4 regions of the Blautia sp. OF09-25XD genome follow, and region 2 is predicted to be linked to each of the others. Evidence: riboswitches for the same ligand, from Rfam matches in the RefSeq annotation. Region 2 holds a riboswitch; each other region holds the start of a gene.
What was found. Region 2 has a riboswitch for cyclic di-GMP ahead of DXA93_RS20445 (response regulator). Riboswitches for the same ligand answer to the same signal wherever they lie in the genome.
Positions count from the first base shown of each region.

Region 1 (3,248 bases), on a different contig from region 2:
CCAGTGATGCTGCAGAGGAATATTTAGATGCTATTCTGGAAGCATGGAGTCCATCAGAAACAGGAGCAGAAGCAGTAGTTGATATTTTAACCGGAATATATAATCCGGGAGGAAAACTTCCGGTTACCGTTGCTTATGGAGTGGGACAGCTTCCGGTTTATTACAATCATCCATATGGTTCCTCCTGGGATCAGAGCGGCAGTATCGGTTTTGCCAATTATGTGAATATGCCGCACAGACCGAGATATTATTTTGGATACGGACTGTCGTATACAACATTTACATATTCGGATTTACATATCTCGATGGGAAATGAAAAGGCAGCAGATACGGTTCAGATCTCCTGCGCTGTTGAGAACACGGGAAGCTGTGAAGGAGATGAGGTTGTCCAGCTTTATTTACGAGATGAATATGCCAGCCTGACAAGACCAGTAAAAGAACTGGCAGGTTTTAAGCGCATTCACCTGCGAAAGGGCGAAAAGAAAACGGTATGCTTTGAGGTGAAAACGGATCAAATGGCTTTTCTGGACATTGATATGCACTGGAAAGTGGAAAAAGGACGATATGCAGTAGAGGTCGGAAGTTCTTCAGAAGATATTCGTTTAAGAGGAAGCTACTGTGTGAAAGAAAATAAATGGGTTGCGGGAAGAAATAGAGCGTTTTGGGCAAGTGCCGCAGCGAAATAAAAAGAACAGAACCGGATGCCATTTTATACAAAGCGGCATTCGGTTCTGTTCTTGCGGTATTCCCGTGGGGAGCAGTTCATTTTTTCACGGAAACATTTTCCGAAATAGGACTGCTGGCTGAAGCCGGTCTGCAGGACGATCTGTCTGATGGGAAGTGTGGTTTCTGTTATCTCCGTGATTTGTTTTCTATGTTTTGGCAATATCTTAATAATTTCTGCAGATATTTTCATATTATTTTTTCGATATAATAAGTATACTTGCTGTAAAAAGGATTGTAAAGGTAGTCTAAATGGACAATAATAGTTTATCACATACAACGTGGAATTGTAAGTACCATATGAACCAGAGCAGGAAAACCTGCCGTCGCTGATCACACTTGAAAAAATATGTGTAGCTTTGGGCGTGACATTATCGCAGTTTTTTCGAGAAGATAATTCAGAGAATCTGACAGAAAAACAGAAAGAAGTTCTAGGGATATGGAATGATCTGAGTACAAATGAGCAGGAAACAGTAATGTCAATGCTGCGTGGACTTCGGAAGTAAGAGAACAGTTCGAGTATATGTATCGGCTGTTCTTTTTTTGTTTTTGAACGTTAAAATGTTAATTTTTTTCTTGTGTATAGTAGAACACTAAAGTATAATAAAATCAGTTTTTTACATAAGATTAAAGCTATAATAAGGAAATTGGCAAACCAGATGAAAGTCTGGGACGCAAAGCTACAGGGCCTTTAAAATGGCAGCCAGTTGCATAAAATGAGGTGCACTGTCTGTCTGACGGTGCTTTTTTACGGTGTTATTTCATAGACGTAACAATAATGATTTTATCAGGAAAGAATGAGGAAAATAAAAGTATGAAAAAGGCAAAACGTTGTCTGATAGCAGTGGTGTCAGGTGTACTTGTAGCATCTGCTGTCTTGTCTGGATGTGGACAGTCAAAGAAAGAAGTATCTATAAATGATGATCATCTTACCGTTTATCTGTGGGAAAATCGTTTGATGAAAAATATTGCACCCTATATCCATGAACAGTTTCCAGATCAGGATATTGAATTTATTATAGGTAACAATGATACCGATTTATACAGTTATTTTAAAGAACATGATGAATTACCGGATATTATAACAGTACGTCGATTTTCTGGAACAGATGCACAGGACTTACAGCCTTATCTTATGGATTTTGCTTCTTATGATGTTGTTTCCAAGTATTATTCTTATGCGGTGCAATATTATAAGAATGCGGAGGATGAAATCCAGTGGCTGCCAATCTGTGGTATTCCGCAGACGATCATTGCCAACAAAACACTGTTTGATCAGTATGGCGTAAAGATTCCAGAAAATTATGAGGAATATGTACAGGCATGTCAGCAGTTTTATGATAATGGCATAAAACCGTATTCCATGGATCTTGGTGAAGACTGGTCTAATAATGAAATCATCCAGGCTGCAGCAATCGGTGAGTTTACAAGCTGGATGGTATTGAATGGCGAAACGGTGCAGAGACTGCAGCGGATGAAGTAAAGTTTGATGATGTATTATGGAAACGTATTTTTTCAGAAACCAGTCAGTTTCTTAAGGACTCGCATTTTGGTAAAGAAGATATCAATATTGATATCAATACAGGAACCCAGATGTTTGTCGAAGGAAAATCAGCAATGTTTCATGGACATCCGACGGTTATGCAGCAGCTGCAGAAACAGATGGATGCGGAGCTGATCCGTATTCCTTACTTTTCACAGACATCGGATGAATCCTATGTGTACATGACTCCGTCCTTAAACATTGCATTTAACAAAAACCTGGAAAAAGACCGGGAGAAACTGGATACTGCGCTGGATGTGCTGGATTGTATGATTTCAGAAGAGGGGCAAAAGCTGATTGCGGATGGAAGCGGTGTTATTTCATTGAATACAGATGTTCCAACCATGATGCAGGATGTGCCTGGACTGGAAGAGGAAATTAATAATAATGCTGTTTATATCCGATATTCCGCCCAAAAATCATTTGATGCAAGTCTTGAGGCTGTTCACGGATTACTGTCAGGGGAAATGGATGAAATACAGGCTTATGATACTTTTCGCAGTGTAATGAATCGTAAAGATCCAGAAGAAAAAGCAACGGTGAATTTTGAAAATGAATATTCCATTTCACTGAACGATAGAAATGGCCGTGATGCAGCATCTTCCATTTTAACTACGATCAGAGAAGAAAATGATGCACAGCTGGCTCTGGCACCATATTATTATTTCACTTCTTCTATGTACAAAGGAGAATGCACCAGCAGCCGGGTTGGCATGATGACAGCGAAGAGTTCAGATACACCATTATATGTTGCAAAAATCAATGGTAAACAGGTTTATGAACTCGTGGAAAATTATCTTGCTGATGCTGATGAGAATTTTTACGTAACCAATAAATACGAATTACCAATTGCATCCGGTATGAAAATGATCGTCAATCAAGAGGAAAGTGGATTTTCGTTAAAGGACTTAACAGTTAATGATAAGAAAATAGACAAAGAAAAGGAATACTCGATTCTTCTTACAGACACCACAATGTCTGT
Region 1 is NZ_QUMG01000020.1:46,994-50,241, forward strand. It holds gene DXA93_RS14775 (glycoside hydrolase family 3 N-terminal domain-containing protein) at 1-686, shown strand, start outside; gene DXA93_RS21015 (helix-turn-helix domain-containing protein) at 710-916, opposite strand; cyclic di-GMP riboswitch class I at 1,363-1,438, shown strand; gene DXA93_RS18660 (extracellular solute-binding protein) at 1,538-2,206, shown strand; gene DXA93_RS18665 (5'-nucleotidase C-terminal domain-containing protein) at 2,449-3,248, shown strand, end outside.
Region 1: linked by a shared signal. The riboswitch ahead of DXA93_RS18660 (extracellular solute-binding protein) and the one ahead of DXA93_RS20445 (response regulator) in region 2 are both predicted to bind cyclic di-GMP.

Region 2 (3,248 bases):
TAATGAATCCTTCTCTTTGGTAAAAAGAAATTGCTCTGGCATTCTTCTGGTATACATTTAATCGTAAGCTAACTTTTTTATCCTTAATATAATCTAATAAAAGCTTACCTATGCCACATGACTGCATTTCATCGGAGACAAAAATACCTTCGATATATTCATCATTTAGTCCTACAAATCCTTGTATCATTTTATCTGCTTCAAACACATAGACTTCGGATTGTGACAGCATTTCTTTTACTAATTCATAATTACTTTTCCAGTATTGATTGGAAATAAAATAATGTGCTTTCAGATTTGTCTTTAACCATATGTCAGCGACTCTATCGATATCTCCGTTCAGCAACTTTCTAATCATAACAAATATTCTCCACAACTACATCCTTTATGCTTTTCTCTTTTTTCCATTCTATCACAAGTTCACCATTAATTATCAATTTTTTGATATTTTTTCTTTTCCCTCACTGTAAAACAGCCTCTGAGCGTTTCGTTATATAGAGGGATACAAATAAGAGCAAGATCCACCCATGTTTAACAGTATTGCCATTTTGCCTCCCGTCAACCTATGGGTTTTATCTTGATGGGGATCTCCCCATACCCTCTCAATAACAGACTTTTCACTTGTTTGGTTCAGTCATCTTGACTCCTTTCCTCCAGGATTCAGGAAATAAAAAATGCCTGCCTGGAACTTTTATAGATAGTAAAGTTCCAAACAGACATTGCTGTTTGACCATTAGCTGTAGCTAATAGAATTGAAGAACGTGATTAGAAAATAACAAAAGCGTTCGTTGTCAGCTAATCCAGCTAACATTTTCGAACGCTTTGAAGCCCGTCGCCAAGAGGATTTGAACCTCCGACCCCTCGCTTAGGAGGCGAGTGCTCTATCCAGCTGAGCTATGACGACACATGCCGCAAACCTTGATTTTACTGGGTTTCTGGGATTTTTCCCTTCGGCCATATATAAGATTATCAACTCTATTTCGAGTTGTCAATCTACAGATTTTTTCGATTTGGTAACATTAGAACGCTCCCCAATTTGGGGAATGCTTTGTTGTCACCATTGGCATTTTTCAGAATAGATTCGAACTGAAAGTTGTTTTTCATTTTTTCCCTTTGGGGAATGCCTCGGCTTTCTCTTAGGAGGGGGACGCTCTATCCTGCTGAGCTACAGAAACAAGAATTATAAATGTTTCAGCCAGGTCAGAAACAAAAATATTATACTATATTTTTGCTGCTTTTTCAAGACGAAACACATACTTGCGATTCCGCAGTTTACTTCAGGAATTTTCCATTGTGAGTACCTGATAAATTCTCTTATAGGCTTTTCATAGGTCCAGCAGCAGCCTTCGACATTGTTGTAGTATTCATTATTTTTTTCGACAACATATTCTAAATCGTTTTCTGTCATGAGTCTGTATTTCATCGTACACCTCCAATGTTAAAAACAGTAATCTGCCAAAATCCAGAGGTCATTATATCATATTCCGATGGGAAAGGAGAAGAGAGTCTTACAGCAATGAATTAAAATAAAAAAAGAATCTCGGCAAAGCAGTCGAAAGGCTGTGACGCAAAGCTACAAGGCCTGTAAAATGGCAGCCAGCTGCGTAAATATGGAACATTTCTTATAAAATAAATAGGGAGAAATGACTCAAATGCACGGTAGGAGAATCTATGGTGCTTTTTTATTGCCTGCGAAAAGAAAATACGAGAGGAGGAGTTTGCATTTTCCCGCCATCCGGCGATCACCGCATTTACGAGCATGAACGTGGAGACACCGACCATCATGGCGTATCTGTTTGACCACCAGCTGTATCTGGTGGCACTGATTGCAGGTGTGCTGCTGTTCTGCTTGCGGAGGATAATGCACTGAATGCAGAGGTTGCGACGGAGCTGCTTGGAAGCTTCGGCCTTGTCGTGGACTGGGCGGAGAATGGTTCCAAGGCCGTGGATCAGTTTGAAGCGTCGGATCCGGGAAGCTATTTTGCGATCTTCATGGATATGCAGATGCCGGTGATGGATGGCATCGAGGCGACGAAAAAAATTCGAAACAGTGTGCGTGAGGACAATGATGTTCCGATTTTTGCGATGACAGCAAATACCTTTGCAACGGACCGCAAGCGGTGCGCGGATGCGGGCATGACGCGGGTATATTCCGAAACCGGTGAATTTAAAAGAGATTCAGACGACGCTGGACGAGAAAGTGCGGACGGCATGCGCCGGATAACGGGACGGATTAATAACAGAAAAATTTGGAGAAGGGGCTCTACTGCTTTGGATTGCAGTGGAGCCTTTTTATGGTGTATCATAGGAAGTAAAAGAAAACAGGGGAGAATCACGGAATGGAAATTGCAGAAAATATCACATGGACCGAGGAACTGGAAAGGCTGGATGTGCTTCTTTCGCAGGGGCAGTTCGAGCTGCTGCTTCCGGGTGAGCGGTACGGTGGAGGAGAAAAGGAGATCTGGCTTGTCTATCTGATGAACGATGCGGCAGAGAGCTTTCTCGTTTTTCATGACGCGGAGCTGACGGGAACGTATCAGAAGGAATACGAGGGAGAAATAGATGCTGCACTGGAAAAAGACGGGGAGCAGTACGTTCTGATCGTGCGGCAGGGAGAGACGGTGTGCACGCTGTTTTTCAGCCGCCTTTCACTGGAAGTGCATCTGTTTGATTACGGAAAAACGGGTCATTTCTGGGTGGACGGATACGAGTATCTGCGGCAGATTGAGTTCCGTATTGCGATCCTGCGGGACAAGCTGGAATACCTCGGCGAGGCGTTCTGCACCGAGGAAGAAATGCGTCTGGCATCGCTGGCCAATTTCCCGCCGCTCAATTTCTGCTGCTACCCGGCCGTGCCGGATCAGTATCTCGTACCGTCATGCCCGTGGTGGGAAGCGACGGAAGAGGCAATTACGGAGATGAAAAAACTGGCATCGGAGGCAGGCGATAAAGTGCTGCTGTGGTATCTTGCACTTTATGAAAAATGGCAGGGAAAACTCCTCGCAAAACAGATCGCAAAACTGCTGCATACGAGCCGCCACGCGAAAGTCGTGGATTTACTGGAAAAAAAACTGGCCCGCGAAGCACAGAATTATCCGAAACGACGCTTCACCGGCGAAGAAGGAACCCAGATCCGAAAAATCCAGGAGCAGGCAATGAAACGGAAAAAGATACTGGAAGCCGAAGGAAAACGCGCATCATTGCTGCGCGAGGAGCCATTCTTTTATGCACGGGATTCGGTGGAATAT
Region 2 is NZ_QUMG01000002.1:58,289-61,536, forward strand. It holds gene DXA93_RS02245 (GNAT family N-acetyltransferase) at 1-358, opposite strand, end outside; tRNA gene DXA93_RS02255 (tRNA-Arg) at 831-904, opposite strand; gene DXA93_RS02260 (hypothetical protein) at 1,181-1,423, opposite strand; cyclic di-GMP riboswitch class I at 1,533-1,608, shown strand; gene DXA93_RS20445 (response regulator) at 1,891-2,478, shown strand; gene DXA93_RS02270 (DUF3878 family protein) at 2,391-3,248, shown strand, end outside.

Region 3 (3,248 bases), on a different contig from region 2:
ATATATGATAAATGCACCTGGAAGGTGTTCAGAGATATCCTTCAGTGCAAATCCAAGCTGTTTGCGGACTCCTGACTGGAGACCTTTTCTGTAAGCCATACATCCGTTTTTTCCATGCAGTTTTATTTCATAAAGAGCTGCATCTGCACAGCGCATAAGCTGTGAAGGGCTGGCTGCAAATGTTGGATATTCTGCATATCCGAGAGATATATAAAATGCGAGTTCTTTACCGTGATATGAAAACGTTTTTGGAAGCTTAGTGAATTGCTGCAGCTGTTTATCTGCTTCCTTAAAGGTACAATTTGGTAAAAGAATGCAGAATTCGTCACCACCATTTCTTCCAAGCAATGCATCGGATGGGAAAAAAGCTTTCATACTGTCTGCCAGACTCTTTAATGCTTTGTCTCCATAACTATGGCCATAGATATCATTGATAAACTTAAAGTCATCAATATCAAGGAGCGCAGCCACAAAATGTGTTTGTGGATTTTTAGAAATTATTTTTTCTGCTAATTCATCAAATCCATAGCGATTATAAATATTTGTAAGAGAATCTGTGCGCGCCAGTATTTTATATTTGTTCTTGTGTTCTTTTGCTACCAGCCATACCCTGGTAAGTACTGACAGAAGAAGGCTTATAGTAAGAAACATACCACTGATAATTATCAGTAGTGTGTTATTTCTCCATCCGGTTTTAGGAGTTACCTCAAGCTTCCAGGTTCCATCCCCTACTGTAAAAGCGTAAGAAATCGGATGATCTATTTGACCATCTGACTGATAAACCACTTTATAAGTATCGCTCCAGGGAGTGTCTGTTTTTAAAATTTTGTATTCATATCCAAAATTTGAAAGTGCACTGACTGTATCTGAAAAAATATCCGGAACACGCAGGATAACAATGGTAAATCCCCAGAAATACTCTTGTCCGCTTTTATCTTTCAGGTAGACTGGATTGCGGACTGCAATTCCATAACCGCCCTGTTTTAATTCGAAGGGCCCCTGCGTAATGGTTGCATGGTTATCTCTTGCATAACAGGAAATCTCTTTACGGTCTTTATCATGGAGCAGATCGATCTTACCTGCCTCATTTCCTTCAGCCGGATAAATATCTGTTACAACACCATTAGGAGCGAGCTGCACGCTTTCAATAGAATCAGACATAAGATTCCCGGCAATCGTCTCAAACTGATGGATTTCGCCATTTTCACTGATTAAGATCTGTTCCAAAGTATCTGTAATTCCAATTCCATCTGCAATTTCATTCTTTATGCGTTCACCATAGGTGGTTGCGTTTAATTGTGCCAATATGTGTCTCTGATTTTTTTCATGGGTGTCTGTTTTGTATACAATTAAACCAACAAGGCATATGCCCAGTAAAAAAATAATAAGAGGCACAAGTGTTTTTTTCTTCACTTGGTTCACCTCAGTTTATTCATTGGAGTTTTTATAATAAAGCATTATATCATAGAAGTTGAAAAACGGAATAAGTTTTTAAAAAAATGACAGTATAATGACAATATGTTTTTGGGCGTTAAAACGGTAATGTTTTTCTTGTGTACAGTAGAGTACTATAGTATAATAAAATCAGTTTTTTGCGTAAGTCTAAAAGCTATAATAAGGAAATCGGCAAACCAGATGAAAGTCTGGGACGCAAAGCTACAGGGCCTGTAAAATGGCAGCCAGTTGCATGAAATGACGTGCACTGTCTGTCTGGCAGTGCTTTTTTACGGTATTATTTCATAGACGTAACAATAATGTCGCATGATACTCGTACACCTATGAATGCAATCATTGGTATCACATCTTTGATCAGACATGATGCAGGAAATAAAGCAAAAGTTATAGAGTATGCAGATAAAATAGATATTTCATCACAGCATCTGTTGGGAATTATCAATGACGTTCTGGATATGAGCAAGATTGAGGCAGGAAAAACTGTCTTCAAGTTCAGAAGCATAAAGACCGGTGGGGGGGACCGAACCGCAGGTCACTGAACAGTGACAAATGGATTTGATGCGGTAGTGCAATTTTATTAAACCAGGAGGTTGACAAGGAGATGTATAGAGAAATATATTTGACAGACAGACAGACAGACAGACAGGAGATTTAATATGATTTCGAGAGCAAAGAAATATGTGGCAGTATTACTGGCTTTTGTATGCGTGTGTATGATATTTTCTCCCCAGACTGCATATGCAGCCGAGGACAGTTCGCAGCATGAAACTGTCAAAGTCGGTTTCTTTGCCATGGATGGTTATCATGTGATGGATGAAGAAGGCAACCGCAGCGGGTATGGCTATGATTTTCTTCGGCTGATGGCCCGTTATTGGGATGTAGATTACGAATATGTCGGATATGATAAGAGCTGGGATGATATGCAGCAGATGCTTGAAGATGGCGAGATTGATATGGTAACATCTCCCCGCAAAACACCGGAAAGAGAAGAAAAGTTTGATTTTTCACGTCCGATCGGAACCAATAATGGGATTCTGACCGTCCGCAGTGACAACAGCACGATTGTGGATGGCAATTACAGTACTTACAACGGTATGCGTGTGGCACTTTTGAACGGAAGCTCACGAGATAAAGAGTTTGCGGATTTTGCAGGCAATAAAGGATTTACATATGATCCATTTTATTTTGATACGACAGAAGAGATGGAGGAAGCTCTTCAGAGCGGAAATGTTGATGCTATTGCTGCCACTTCTATGAGAAAAACAAACAATGAGCGTATCGTGGATAAATTTGACAGCAGCGATTTCTATGTCATGGTTAAAAAAGGTAATACAGAATTGCTGAATGAGATCAATTATGCAATCGGCCAGATGAATGCAGTTGAGGGTGACTGGAAAACGACACTTTATAATAAAAATTATGAAAGCATCGAAACTAAGAATCTGGAATATACGGAGAAAGAAAAAAGTATTATTTCACAGTATTCCAAGGACAACCCGCTTCATGTTCTGTGTGATCCGACCCGTTATCCATATTCTTATAATGAAAATGGTGAGATGAAGGGTATTATCCCGGATTACTTCCGGAAAATTGCAGACTATGCCGGGATTTCCTATGAGTTTCTTACACCTGCCACCAGAGATGAGTATATTGCTTATCAGAAAAATAAGGAAACCACAGATATGAGCATCGATGCGCGCCTGGAAACAGATAACTATGCTGAGACGAAAAAATGGGGGATTACTGCACCTTTCATTACGATGCAGCTGGCAAGGGTGACACGGCGTGACTTT
Region 3 is NZ_QUMG01000020.1:60,955-64,202, forward strand. It holds gene DXA93_RS14820 (diguanylate cyclase domain-containing protein) at 1-1,413, opposite strand, end outside; cyclic di-GMP riboswitch class I at 1,616-1,691, shown strand; partial or broken gene DXA93_RS14825 (sensor histidine kinase) at 1,755-1,949, shown strand; gene DXA93_RS14830 (transporter substrate-binding domain-containing protein) at 2,112-3,248, shown strand, end outside.
Region 3: linked by a shared signal. The riboswitch ahead of DXA93_RS14825 (sensor histidine kinase) and the one ahead of DXA93_RS20445 (response regulator) in region 2 are both predicted to bind cyclic di-GMP.

Region 4 (3,248 bases), on a different contig from region 2:
GAATGCATTGGCGGTCATGGCAATGATCGGAATCTTCTTTGCCAGTTCATGGGAGCTTCTGCGGATTGCCTTTGTTGCCTCATAACCATTCATAACAGGCATCTGCACATCCATCAGGATCATGTCATAATCCCCCGGAGCAGACTGTTCAAATGCTTTCAAAACCTCTTCACCATTTTCACAGATGGTACATTCTGCACCTTCAGTCTTTAACAGTTCCGTCAGGATCTCAGCATTCAGCTCATTATCCTCTGCACACAGGAACCTCATTCCCTGCAGAATATTACCATCCTGCTCATCTGTTTTTTCTTGTGCCGCCAGAGCAACTGTTCTATCCTCTGCAATTCTCAGCTCTATGAAAACCTCAAAACAACTTCCCTGTCCCAGTTCACTCTCCAAATCAATGGTACCTCCCATTGCTTCAACCAGATTTCTGGTAATAGCCATTCCAAGACCGGTTCCCTGGATCTTATTCGTCACAGAACTTTCGGCACGGGTAAAAGCATCAAAGATTTTATCTTTGAAATCTGCTGACATTCCTATTCCATTATCCCTGACTAAGAAACGGTACTTTGCATGGACGGATGAATTTGTTTCACATTCTTCTACCAGAAACTGAATTTCTCCACCTTCCTGCGTGTACTTCACTGCATTAGAAAGCAGGTTGCTGAAAATCTGCATCAGGCGAAGCTGATCCCCGTTCACCCACTCATGTCGGATATTTTTCTTTGTTGTAAGAATCTGTTTCTTTTCATCTATCTGTGAATGAAATAGATTATTGATTTCCTGTATAAAATTCAGAATAGAGAAATCATCGTATTTAAAAACTGTTTTTCCTGCCTCAATTTTGCTCATATCCAGAATATCATTAATAATCCCTAACAGATGCTGGGATGAAATATCTATTTTATCTGCATACTCTATTACTTTATCTTTATTTCCTGCATCATGTCTTATTAATGACGTCATACCAATAACTGCATTCATAGGAGTACGTATATCATGTGACATATTAAACAGAAAATTAGATTTTTCAACACTGGCTGTTTTCGCCTGCTCCAATGCTTTCTGCAGTTTTTTATTTAATTCCACTACTGTGTTTTCCGATTCCTGTGTCCTGTGCAGTAACATAATCATAAAAACAAATCCAGTTAAAAGCAAAACAATCAGTAAACCGCAGCCCCATAGTCTATATAACTTTTCATTGCTATTCCATCCGTTTTCAGGCATCACTTCCAGAATCCATTGACTGTCACCTAATTCGAAAGTATATGTGACAGGATCAATCATTTCCACAACTGAGCCATACACTTCTTCGTATGTTTCATCCCACGGTGCAATACTTTTAGACAACTTATATTCATAGCTAAAATCGGTAAGTGACTTTATAGAATCAGCGAATATATCCGGTACACGAATAATTACAATTGTAAATCCCCAAAATGTCCTTTCGCCATTTTTCTGCTCCACATACACCGGATTTCTTACAGCAATCCCCGTTCCACCCTGTTTCAAAGAAAATGGTCCCTGCATGGTTATCACATCATTGTCTCTGGCATAACAAGATATCTTTCCTCGTTCTTTATCATAAATAAGATCTATCTTTCCAGCCTCATTTCCGTCTTCCGGATAAATCTCAGTCACTACGCCGTCTGGTGCGATCTGAATACTCTGGATATAATCTGCCATCATATTCTCTGCAACTTTCGAGAACATGGAAATTTTTCCGTTTTCACTAATAACAATCTGTTCAAAAGTATTTGTAATATCAATTCCCCTCACGATATCAGCCTTCATATGATCTGCATACGTTACTGCGTTTAATTCAGCTCTTGACCTTATCAAATCCCTTTGACTGCTATCCGCACGAATGTCTATATTCACCAGAACAACCAAACCGATCATCAATACAAATACCGGAATCCATAACTCTTTTTTTATCCTAAATGTATTTTTTTGTTCCTGTGCTGACTTAATTTTCTTCCACATAACCGATTTCCTTTACACCTGCGTTTTTATCTACTTCATTTTTATATTTTAGCATCCACCAATTATTGCCTGTTTTAGTTTCTTTTTAATCTCCAAAAATGAAAAAAGCATTGTCATTGCAGACAATGCATCTTTAACGTGGCAACTGGCTACCATTTTACAGGCCCTATAGCTTTGCGTCGCAGACTTTCATCTGTTTTGCCGTTTTTCTTATTATAGCTTTTAAACATATGAAAAAAAACTGGTTTTATTATACTCTAATGCTCGACTATGTACAAGAAAAACATTACCGTTTTAACGCCTAAAAACAAAAGAAGAACAGCCGATACATATACTCGAACTGTTCTCCTACTTCCGAAGTCCACGCAGCATTGACATTACTGTTTCCTGCTCATTTGTACTCAGATTGTTCCATATCCTTAAAACTTCTTTCTGTTTTTCTGTCAGATTCTCTGAATTACCTTCCTGAAAAAACTGTGATAATGTCACGCCCAAAGCTGCACATATTTTTTCAAGTGTAATCAGCGACGGCAGGTTTTCCTGCGCCATGATTCTTCCCAGTGATGACTGGGAAATTCCCGACAGCTGCGATAATCTATATTTACTGATATCACGCTTTTCACACAAAAATGTTATTTTATCCGCAATATACTTCTCTATCTGCAAGTAACTATACCTCATTTCCGCTATTACATGTTCTTATTGTACCTGTAATAATGAAAAAATATTAGTAATCAACTTTGCAAGTATTCATTCCCATTATAGGAAGTATACGGATAAAAAAATATAAAGATACTTTCGTTTCCGCAAAAGTCATTTTCGCTTATATCGTTTTTATAATAGCACAGACAGTTATGTTTGTCACATAAAAGTTTGAAACCTCAAACAAAAAAATAAGCCTGCCATCATCCGCAGATTTCTCCACAGACAACAGCAGGCTTCCTACTATCTCATCAACTCATTCACTTTTCTCTGCACTGCCCCATAATCATATCCCGCAGCCTGCAGTCTCTTCTTTCTGTCCCCGCCGTTCCCCACTTTCCGGCAATGACTTCCTTTGCTACAGTTTCCACACTCTTTTTTGTTGCTACTTTTCACCAGCTCATTCACCTTCGCCTGCACTGCCGGATAATCATACCCTGCAGCCTGCAGTCTCTTCTTTCTGTCCTCGCCGTTCCCCCACTTTCCGGCAATCACTTCCTTCGCCACAGCTTCCACACTTTTCTTTCCTGTACCAGGATTCCCGCCGGTTCCTTTCA
Region 4 is NZ_QUMG01000028.1:15,398-18,645, reverse strand. It holds gene DXA93_RS16910 (ATP-binding protein) at 1-1,989, opposite strand, end outside; cyclic di-GMP riboswitch class I at 2,127-2,202, opposite strand; gene DXA93_RS16905 (helix-turn-helix domain-containing protein) at 2,338-2,655, opposite strand; gene DXA93_RS16900 (hypothetical protein) at 2,935-3,248, opposite strand, start outside.
Region 4: linked by a shared signal. The riboswitch ahead of DXA93_RS16910 (ATP-binding protein) and the one ahead of DXA93_RS20445 (response regulator) in region 2 are both predicted to bind cyclic di-GMP.